Regions from separate parts of the Streptomyces sp. NPDC001393 genome, predicted to be linked through region 2. Evidence: riboswitches for the same ligand, from Rfam matches in the RefSeq annotation. Region 2 holds a riboswitch; the other holds the start of a gene.
The links. Region 2 has a riboswitch for glycine ahead of gcvT (glycine cleavage system aminomethyltransferase GcvT). Riboswitches for the same ligand answer to the same signal wherever they lie in the genome.
Positions count from the first base shown of each region.

Region 1 (4,405 bases), on a different contig from region 2:
GGCCGGTGTAGAGCACCGGGTAGTGCGGCTCCAGGCGCTTGGCGATGTAGTTCGCGGAGAGCACGGCCACCTGCGTGGCCCGCTTGAGGCCCTCGCCGCCCATCAGCCGGACGTACGCCCAGGAAATGGGCAGGATGCCCGCGGAGCCCCAGGGAGCGGCCGAGATCGGGCCGACGCCCGTCTCCGGGCCCGCGGCCGGCTGCAGGGGGTGGTTCGGCAGGTACGGCGCCAGGTGCGAGCGGACCGCGACCGGGCCGACGCCAGGGCCACCGCCGCCGTGCGGGATGCAGAAGGTCTTGTGCAGGTTCAGGTGGGAGACGTCACCGCCGAAGTGGCCGGGCTTGGCGAGGCCGACCAGCGCGTTGAGGTTGGCGCCGTCGACGTACACCTGACCGCCGGCCTCGTGCACCTGGGCGCAGATGTCGGCGACGTGCTCCTCGAACACGCCGTGCGTCGACGGGTAGGTGATCATCAGCACCGCGAGCTCGTCGCGGTGCTGCTCGATCTTCGCCCGCAGGTCCTCGACGTCGATCTCGCCGTCCTCGGCGGTCTTGACGACGACGACCTTCATGCCGGCCATCACGGCGCTGGCGGCGTTGGTGCCGTGCGCGGAGGACGGGATGAGGCACACAATGCGCTGCTCGTCGCCGCGCGCGCGGTGGTAGCCGCGTACGGCGAGCAGACCGGCCAGCTCGCCCTGTGAACCGGCGTTCGGCTGCAGGGAGACCTTGTCGTATCCGGTGACCTCGGCGAGACGTTCCTCCAGCTCACGGATGAGCGTGAGGTAGCCCTCGGCCTGCTCTGCGGGCGCGAAGGGGTGCAGCCGGCCGAACTCGGGCCAGGTGACCGGCTCCATCTCGGTGGTCGCGTTGAGCTTCATGGTGCAGGAGCCCAGCGGGATCATGCCGCGGTCGAGCGCGTAGTCGCGGTCGGCCAGCCTGCGCAGGTAGCGCAGCATCGCGGTCTCGGAGCGGTGCTGGTGGAAGACCGGGTGGGTGAGGTAGGCGTCGGTGCGCAGCAGCGCCTCGGGCAGAGTGTCCTCGGCGGTCGCGTCGAGGGCCGCTATGTCGCCCTTGACGCCGAAGGCGGACCAGACGGCCTCCAGCTGGGCCCGCTGGGTGGTCTCGTCGCAGGCGATCGAGACGTGGTCGGCGTCGGTCAGGTGGAGGTTGACGCCGTTCTCCCGCGCGGCGGCGACGATCTCGGCGGCCGTGCCGGGCACGCGCGCGGTGAGGGTGTCGAAGAAGGCGCCGTGCACGACCTCGACCCCGCCGGCCTTCAGGCCCTCGGCGAGGAGGGTGGCGTACCGGTGCGTGCGGCGGGCGATGGTCTTCAGGCCCTCGGGCCCGTGGTAGACGGCGTACATGCCGGCCATCACGGCGAGCAGCACCTGCGCGGTACAGATGTTGCTGGTCGCCTTCTCCCGGCGGATGTGCTGCTCACGGGTCTGCAGCGCGAGCCGGTAGGCCTTGTTGCCGTCGGCGTCGACGGAGACGCCCACGAGACGGCCGGGCAGGCTGCGCGCGAACTTCTCGTGCACCGCCATGTAGCCGGCGTGCGGACCGCCGAAGCCCATCGGCACGCCGAAGCGCTGGGTGGTGCCGACGGCGATGTCGGCGCCGAGCTCGCCCGGCGAGACCAGCAGGGTCAGCGCGAGCAGGTCGGCGGCGACGGTGACGAGGGCGCCGAGCTCGTGCGCCTGGTCGATGACCGGCTTGATGTCGCGTACGGCACCGGAAGCGCCGGGGTACTGGATCAGCACGCCGTTGATGTCACGCGCGGCGATGTCGGCCGGGATGCCGTCGCTGAGGTCGGCGACGACCACCTCGACACCGGTCGGCTCGGCCCGGGTCTCGATGACGGCGATGGTCTGCGGCAGCGCGTCCGCGTCGACCAGGAACAGGCCCTTCTTGTTCTTGCCCATGCGCCGGGACAGCGCCATGGCCTCGGCGGCGGCGGTGCCCTCGTCCAGCAGGGAGGCACCGGAGGTGGGCAGGCCGGTGAGGTCGGCGACCATCGTCTGGAAGTTCAGCAGGGCCTCGAGGCGCCCCTGGGAGATCTCCGGCTGGTACGGCGTGTAGGCCGTGTACCAGGCCGGGTTCTCCATGACGTTGCGCAGGATGACCGGCGGCGTGAAGGTGCCGTAGTAGCCGAGGCCGATCATGGAGTCGAGGACCTGGTTGCGGTCGGCGAGCGAGCGCAGCTCGGCGAGCACCTCCGCTTCGGTGCGGGCGCCCGGAAGGTCGAGGGCGTCGGCGTTCTTGATCACATCCGGGACCGCCGCGGCGGTCAGCTCGTCCAGCGAACCGTAGCCGACCTGCGCGAGCATCTTGGCCCGCGCCTCCTGGTCGGGCCCGATGTGGCGCTGCTCGAACGGGATGCCCGCTTCGAGCTCCGAGAGCGGAATACGATGGGCGGTCATTGCGGAGGCCTCCTGGTCTGACGCGACCTTCGAAGGGCACCACGGCGCGGGTGCCCGGACGGCCTCCCCCTCTGTCATCTCAACCTGAGAGCTTCACCGGGTACGTCCCGGTTTTCACCGTCGGTGAGAGCGGGAGCCGTCGACACCCGCCCTGCTTTCCAGAGTGACCTCGTCCGTGCGGTACGTGAGCCTGAGAGATTCCGGGGAGGATTTGCTCCTTCGGCGCCTCCGAGGTGGTCGGAGGACTCTCCCGCACGGGGTCAGCAGCCGCTGTCAGCCTACCAGCGAGGTCAACGCCCGGGCCCTCGAGTGGCCGCCTCCCTGAATGTGCTCTTTTGTAGTGCTTACGGATGAGTTGCGACCAAGTGGAGGGAGAGGGACCGTGCAGACCGACATCGATCCGCGCAACCTGATCGGCCGCAAGGCGTTCGACCGCAATGGCACCAAGATCGGCACCATCGACGAGGTGTACCTCGACGACGCGACCGGCGTGCCGGAGTGGGCGGCCATACGCACCGGACTGTTCTCCCGCGACGCCTTCGTCCCCCTGGAGCCGAGCGAACTGATCGAGGGCGCCCTCCGTGTCCCCTTCGACCGCGCGCTGATCAAGGACGCCCCGGACTTCGGCGTGGGCCGCCACCTCTCCCCCGAGCAGGAGCTCCAGCTCTACCACCACTACGGCCTCGACGTGGCCTCACCTCCTTCGGCCCCGGACCGCGAATTCGGCAAGCTGGCGGGCTCGGAGGAAACCTGATCGTTCTCAGGGGTCCGGGGCGCAGCCCCTTGCCGGTCACTCCTCGACCGACCGAGACGGGCGGGCGGATGGGAAGGATCCGAAACCAAGGGCAACGGATCGGCGGCCTCCAGCGCAGGATCCTCGACAGAGAACGTCCGCACCCGCCCCGGAGCGGACTGCGGCGTCTCAAAACGCACCGTCACCCGCCCCAGCCCACTCCCCTGCACCCACCCGTGCCCGTACTCCGCGTGCCTGACGTCCTGTCCCGCCCGCCAGTGCCTTTCGACGGGCTCCGCCCGCTCCACGACGACCTCGGCCTCGGCCTCCTCCGGCGCCTCCACTGCCCGCGAGGGCATGGCCTGCGCGAACAGATCCTCCTGCGTGTAGTCGGCGAGCCCGGAGACACCCACCCCCAGCAGCCGTACCCCACCCGTGGTGTCCACGGAGTCCAGCAGCCGCGCCGCCGCCTCCCGCACCACCGCCGGATCGTCCGTCGGCCCCCGCAACGTCTCCGACCTGGTCAGCGTCGAGAAGTCGTACCGCCGCACCTTCAGCACGATCGTCCGCCCCGACAGCCCGGCTCCGCGCAGCCGCCCCACGCACCGGTCGGCGAGCCGCTGCACCTCCAGCCCGATCCGCAGCCGGTCATGGATGTCCACGTCGTAGGTGTCCTCGACCGACACCGACTTCGCCTCGCGCTCGGCGACCACGGGCCGCTCGTCGTGGGCCAGGGCCATGGCGTACAGCGCGTGCCCGTGCGCCTTGCCCAGCAGCCGGACCAGCTCGTCCTCGCCCGCTTCGGCCAGCTCCTCGACCGTGGTGATCCCGGCCCTGCGCAGATGGTCGCCGGTGGCCGGACCGACCCCCGGCAGCGTGCGCACCGGCATCGGGGCCAGCAACGCCCGCTCGGACCCCGGCTCGATGACCATCAGGCCGTCCGGCTTGGCCTGCTCCGAGGCGATCTTGGCCAGCATCTTGGAGGCGGCGAGCCCCACCGAGCCCGTCAGCCCGGTGACCGCCCGTATGTCCGCACGCAGCTTGATCCCGGCCAGCCGCGCCGACTCCTCGTCCCAGGCCGTCCCGCCCGCCTCCAGATCCACGAACGCCTCGTCCAGGCTGAGCGGCTCCACCAGCGGCGACAGCTCCCGCAACAGGGCCATGACCTGCTCGCTGATCGCCCGGTACACGGTGAAGCGCGGCACCAGATACGCGGCGTTGGGTGCCAGCCGGCGCGCCTGCGCCATGGG
Region 1 is NZ_JBSFIH010000091.1:9,180-13,584, reverse strand. Features, by position in the region: gene gcvP (aminomethyl-transferring glycine dehydrogenase) at 1-2,422, opposite strand, end outside; glycine riboswitch at 2,591-2,685, opposite strand; gene ACWC2T_RS43550 (PRC-barrel domain-containing protein) at 2,805-3,176, shown strand; gene ACWC2T_RS43545 (DNA polymerase IV) at 3,098-4,405, opposite strand, start outside.
Region 1: it holds a riboswitch for glycine, as region 2 does, so the genes downstream of both, gcvP (aminomethyl-transferring glycine dehydrogenase) here and gcvT (glycine cleavage system aminomethyltransferase GcvT) in region 2, are expected to answer to the same signal.

Region 2 (4,405 bases):
GGCGATCTGCTCGGCGACGTCGACGTGCTCGCAGCCGCCGTAGTAGCGGCGGCCCGGGTAGCCCTCGGCGTACTTGTTGGTGAGGACGGAGCCCTGCGCCTCCATCACCGCGAGCGGCGCGAAGTTCTCGGAGGCGATCATCTCGAGCGTGGACTGCTGCCGGTTCAGCTCGGCGTCGACCGCCGCGGCGATCTCCGGGTCCAGCTCGTGCAGGGAGGTGTTCAGGACGGTCATACGGCTACGACTCCTCAGCCGGCGTTCTGGGCGGTGTACTCGTCGGCGGAGAGCAGGTCGGCCGGCTCCTCCGCGACGCGCACCTTGAACAGCCAGCCGCCCTCGAAGGGCTCGGAGTTCACCAGCGACGGGTCGTTGACGACGTCCTCGTTGATCTCGGTGACCTCACCGGTGACCGGCGAGTACAGGTCGGAGACCGACTTGGTCGACTCCAGCTCGCCGCAGGTCTCGCCCGCGGTCACCGTGGAGCCGACCTCGGGGAGCTGGGCGTAGACGACATCGCCGAGCGCGTTGGCCGCGAACTCGGTGATACCGACCGTCGACACGCCGTCCTCGGCGGGCGACAGCCACTCGTGCTCCTTGCTGTAGCGCAGCTGCTGGGGGTTGCTCATGGCCTGAATTCTCCTGTACGCGCGGGAGTGCTGATGAAGGGGGACTGCTGAGACCGCTGGTGAGCGGCGGAAGCGTGCGCGGGGTCACACGGTGACCGCGCCCAGTGTCTACTTCTGGCGCTTGTAGAACGGCAGCGCCACGACCTCGTACGGCTCGTGGCTGCCTCGGATGTCCACGCCGACGCCCTCGGTGCCCGGCGCCGCGTGCGCCGCGTCGACGTACGCCATGGCGATCGGCTTGCCCAGGGTGGGGGAGGGGGCGCCGGAGGTGACCTCGCCGATCACCTCGCCGCCGGCGACGACGGCGTACCCGGCGCGCGGCACCCGTCGGCCCTCGGCGACCAGGCCGACGAGGACGCGCGGGGGGTTCTCCTGAGCCCTGGCGGCGGCCTGCTTCAGCGCCTCCCGCCCGACGAAGTCGCCCTCCTTCTCGAACTTCACCACCCGGCCGAGCCCGGCGTCGAAGGGGGTGAGGGAGGTGGTCAGCTCGTGCCCGTACAGCGGCATGCCCGCCTCCAGGCGCAGGGTGTCCCGGCAGGACAGGCCGCACGGGACCAGGCCGACGCCCTCGCCGGCCTTGGTCAGCGCCTGCCACAGCTCGACCGCGTGCTCCGGCTTCACGAACAGCTCGAAGCCGTCCTCGCCGGTGTACCCGGTGCGCGCGATCAGGGCCGGGACGCCGGCGACCGTGCCGGGCAGTCCGGCGTAGTACTTCAGGCCGTCCAGGTCGGCGTCGGTGAGGGACTTCAGGATGCCGGGGGACTCGGGGCCCTGGACGGCGATCAGCGCGTACGCGTCCCGGTCGTCGCGCACCTGGGCGTCGAAGCCGGCGGCGCGCTCGGTGAGGGCGTCCAGCACCACCTGGGCGTTGGAGGCGTTGGCGACCACCATGTACTCGGTCTCGGCGAGCCGGTAGACGATCAGGTCGTCCAGGATGCCGCCGTCGGCCTGGCAGATCATGGTGTAGCGGGCGCGGCCCACGCCGACGGAGGCGATGTTGCCGACCAGCGCGTAGTTCAGGAAGGCGGCGGCCCCGGCACCGGTGACGGTGATCTCGCCCATGTGGGAGAGGTCGAAGAGACCCGCTTTCGTCCGCACGGCGAGGTGCTCGTCGCGCTCGGAGCCGTAGCGCAGCGGCATGTCCCAGCCGGCGAAGTCGGTCATCGTCGCACCGAGCGAGCGATGCAGGGCATCGAGCGCGGTGTGGCGCAGCTCAGTGGGTTCGGTACTGCTCATCGGTCGGTCGTCTCCCAAGGAATGACAGGCGAGGAACGTTCCTCCCCATCTGTCATCGGAACCTGAGAGGTTCGCCGGGACCGCCACGGGGGCGATCACGGCTTGCACCTTGGGTGGAGCCACTGTCGCAGCGGCCCGCTTTTCAGATGTGCCTCGCCCGCGCGGTAACGGGGCCTGAGAGATTCAAGGGAGGGACTTGCTCCTTCGGCGTCCCAGCGAAGGCTGCTGGGAACTCTCCCGCGCGGATTCAAGCGGCCGGTATGCAGTTGGCGGCCACATCATTGCACGCCGCGCCCCCGCCCGTCAGGGGCCGCAGCTGTAACCGTGCTGTGGCAGGACGCGTACGAAACCGCCGGGCACCGCGCATTACCTTCCCTTTACATCCGGCGGGCATGAATATTGCCAAGCCCGAGGGGGAGGACGATCACGGTGAACAGGACCCCGGTGTACGCCACCGTCACCACCGCCATCGCGGTGCCGAGGCAGCGCCAGGCCGCGCCCCAGGTCGTCCGCGACCTGCGCGAGCGCGCCGGCCGCGGCCCCCGCGCCCTGGCCTTCGGCCCCCGCGACCTGGTCGTGATCACCGGCCTGCCCGGCAGCGGCAAGTCCACCCTGATGCACCGCGCGGTCACCGGCCCCCGCATCGACTCCCAGGACACCCGCGACCGCTTCGCGGCCCGCCTGCCGGGCTTCCTCCCCTACGCCCTCTACCGCCCCCTGGTCCGCCTCGCCCACTACGCCGGCCTGCGCCGCGCCCTGCGCACCGGCGAGGGCGTCGTGGTGCACGACTGCGGCACCCAGCCCTGGGTGCGCGCCTGGCTCGCCCGCGAGGCGCGTCGCCGCGGCGGCACCCTCCATCTGCTCCTGCTCGACGTCCCTCCCGAGGCCGCCCGAGCGGGCCAGCGCGAGCGCGGCCGGGGCGTGTCCGCCTACGCCTTCCGCCGCCACCGCCGTACGGCCGCCCGGCTGCTCGCCGCGGCCGAGCGCGGCGAGCTGCCCGCGGGCTGCGGCGCCGCCGTGCTGCTGGACCGGCCGGCGGCGGACGCCCTGCAGCGGATCACCTTCACGACGGGAGGCACTGTCACCGCCACCCGCTAGCCTTCATGCTCACAGCAGTGGTTCCCAGCAGGCGGTAGGCAGATGGACTTCCCGGCGGACATTCCCGCGGACTTCCCGGCACAGGCGCACCCCCAGCCCCACGGCGGCTGGCCCGGCAACGAGCTGGAGGAGGTGCTCTCGGCCTCCCTCGGCATACCCGCCGCGGCCGGCCGGATCATCGAGGTGCTGGGCCGGAGCCTGCTCTGGATCCCGCTGCCCAACGGCGGCGGCCCGGACAGCGGCCCGCTCGACCTGCCCACGCTGGAGATCGAGGGCCAGGTCTACGTGCCGGTGTTCAGCTCCGAGGAGCAGCTGCGCCAGGCGACGGGCTCCCACATGTCGTACACCATCGCCCCCGCCGTGGAGTTCGCCCGCGGCCTGCCCCCGCAGGTCGGCATCGCGGTGAACCCCGACGCGCTGGTCGGCATCCCGCTCCCGCCCGCGGCGGTGGCCGAGCTGTGCCGGGCCGGCCGCACCCCGCTGGACGGCCCGAACACCGGCGCCCGGGTCCGCCTCTTCGAGCCCGACTGGCAGGACGACCCGGTCGACTTCCTCTCCGCCGCCTCCGCGGAGTTCGCCGAGACCGGCGTGGTCCTCACCGCCCGGCGCTGCCTGGCCGCCATCGAGACGGACGACCCGGTCATGTTCGTGGGCGTGGAGCTCTCCCGGTGGGAGGGCGACCTGCGCACCCTGCCCCTCCAGGCCCTGGGCAGAGCCCTCGGCAGGGTCCAGGTCAAGTGGCCGGTCAACCTGGTCCTCATGGACGTCACGGACGACCCGGTGTCCGAATGGCTGAAGGCGAACGTCCGTCCCTTCTATCAGTACGGCCACTGAGGCGCCCCGAAGGGATGCGGGGCCGTGTCCGATACGCGGCTGAGCCGCGGGGGCGCGACCAGCCGCACACGCCCCGCACTCGGCGCGCGTACCCAAGGCGGCAACCCCGTGGGCGCTTAAGCTGTCCCCAAACACGGGGCACAGAAAAGAGAAGGGCACGACAGGTGAGCGCGAGCCACAGCGGCAGCGTCGGCGTGGAACACACGCTGCGCCAGGTCACCCCCGGCCGCTACGACGCCTACGAGGCCCTGCTCCGCGCCCTCGCCACCCCCTCCTCCGGCCAGATCTGGATGCTCCTGTGGCACGGCCAGGCCGGCTCCCCGGACGCCCAGTACGGGAACATGGAGGTCGACGGCTTCCAGTACGCCCCCTGCGTCACCTCCGCCCAGGAGCTCTCGGCCAGCGGCTGGAACCGGTCGTACGAGGTCGTCGACGGGCTCGACGTGGCCCGCACCCTCTATCCCGACCACTACGGCCTCTGGCTCAACCCGCACGCGCCCGGCGGCGGCGTCGGCATCCCCTGGCTGGACCTGCGCCGCATCGCCACGGGCCTGGACCGCCAGCCCGCGGGCCCCCTCCGGCTGACCGAGCCAGGGATCGAGATCCCGCAG
Region 2 is NZ_JBSFIH010000026.1:80,177-84,581, reverse strand. Features, by position in the region: gene glyA (serine hydroxymethyltransferase) at 1-234, opposite strand, end outside; gene gcvH (glycine cleavage system protein GcvH) at 249-626, opposite strand; gene gcvT (glycine cleavage system aminomethyltransferase GcvT) at 735-1,862, opposite strand; glycine riboswitch at 1,902-2,014, opposite strand; glycine riboswitch at 2,015-2,112, opposite strand; gene ACWC2T_RS26005 (AAA family ATPase) at 2,292-2,960, shown strand; gene ACWC2T_RS26000 (enhanced serine sensitivity protein SseB) at 3,003-3,794, shown strand; gene ACWC2T_RS25995 (enhanced serine sensitivity protein SseB C-terminal domain-containing protein) at 3,959-4,405, shown strand, end outside.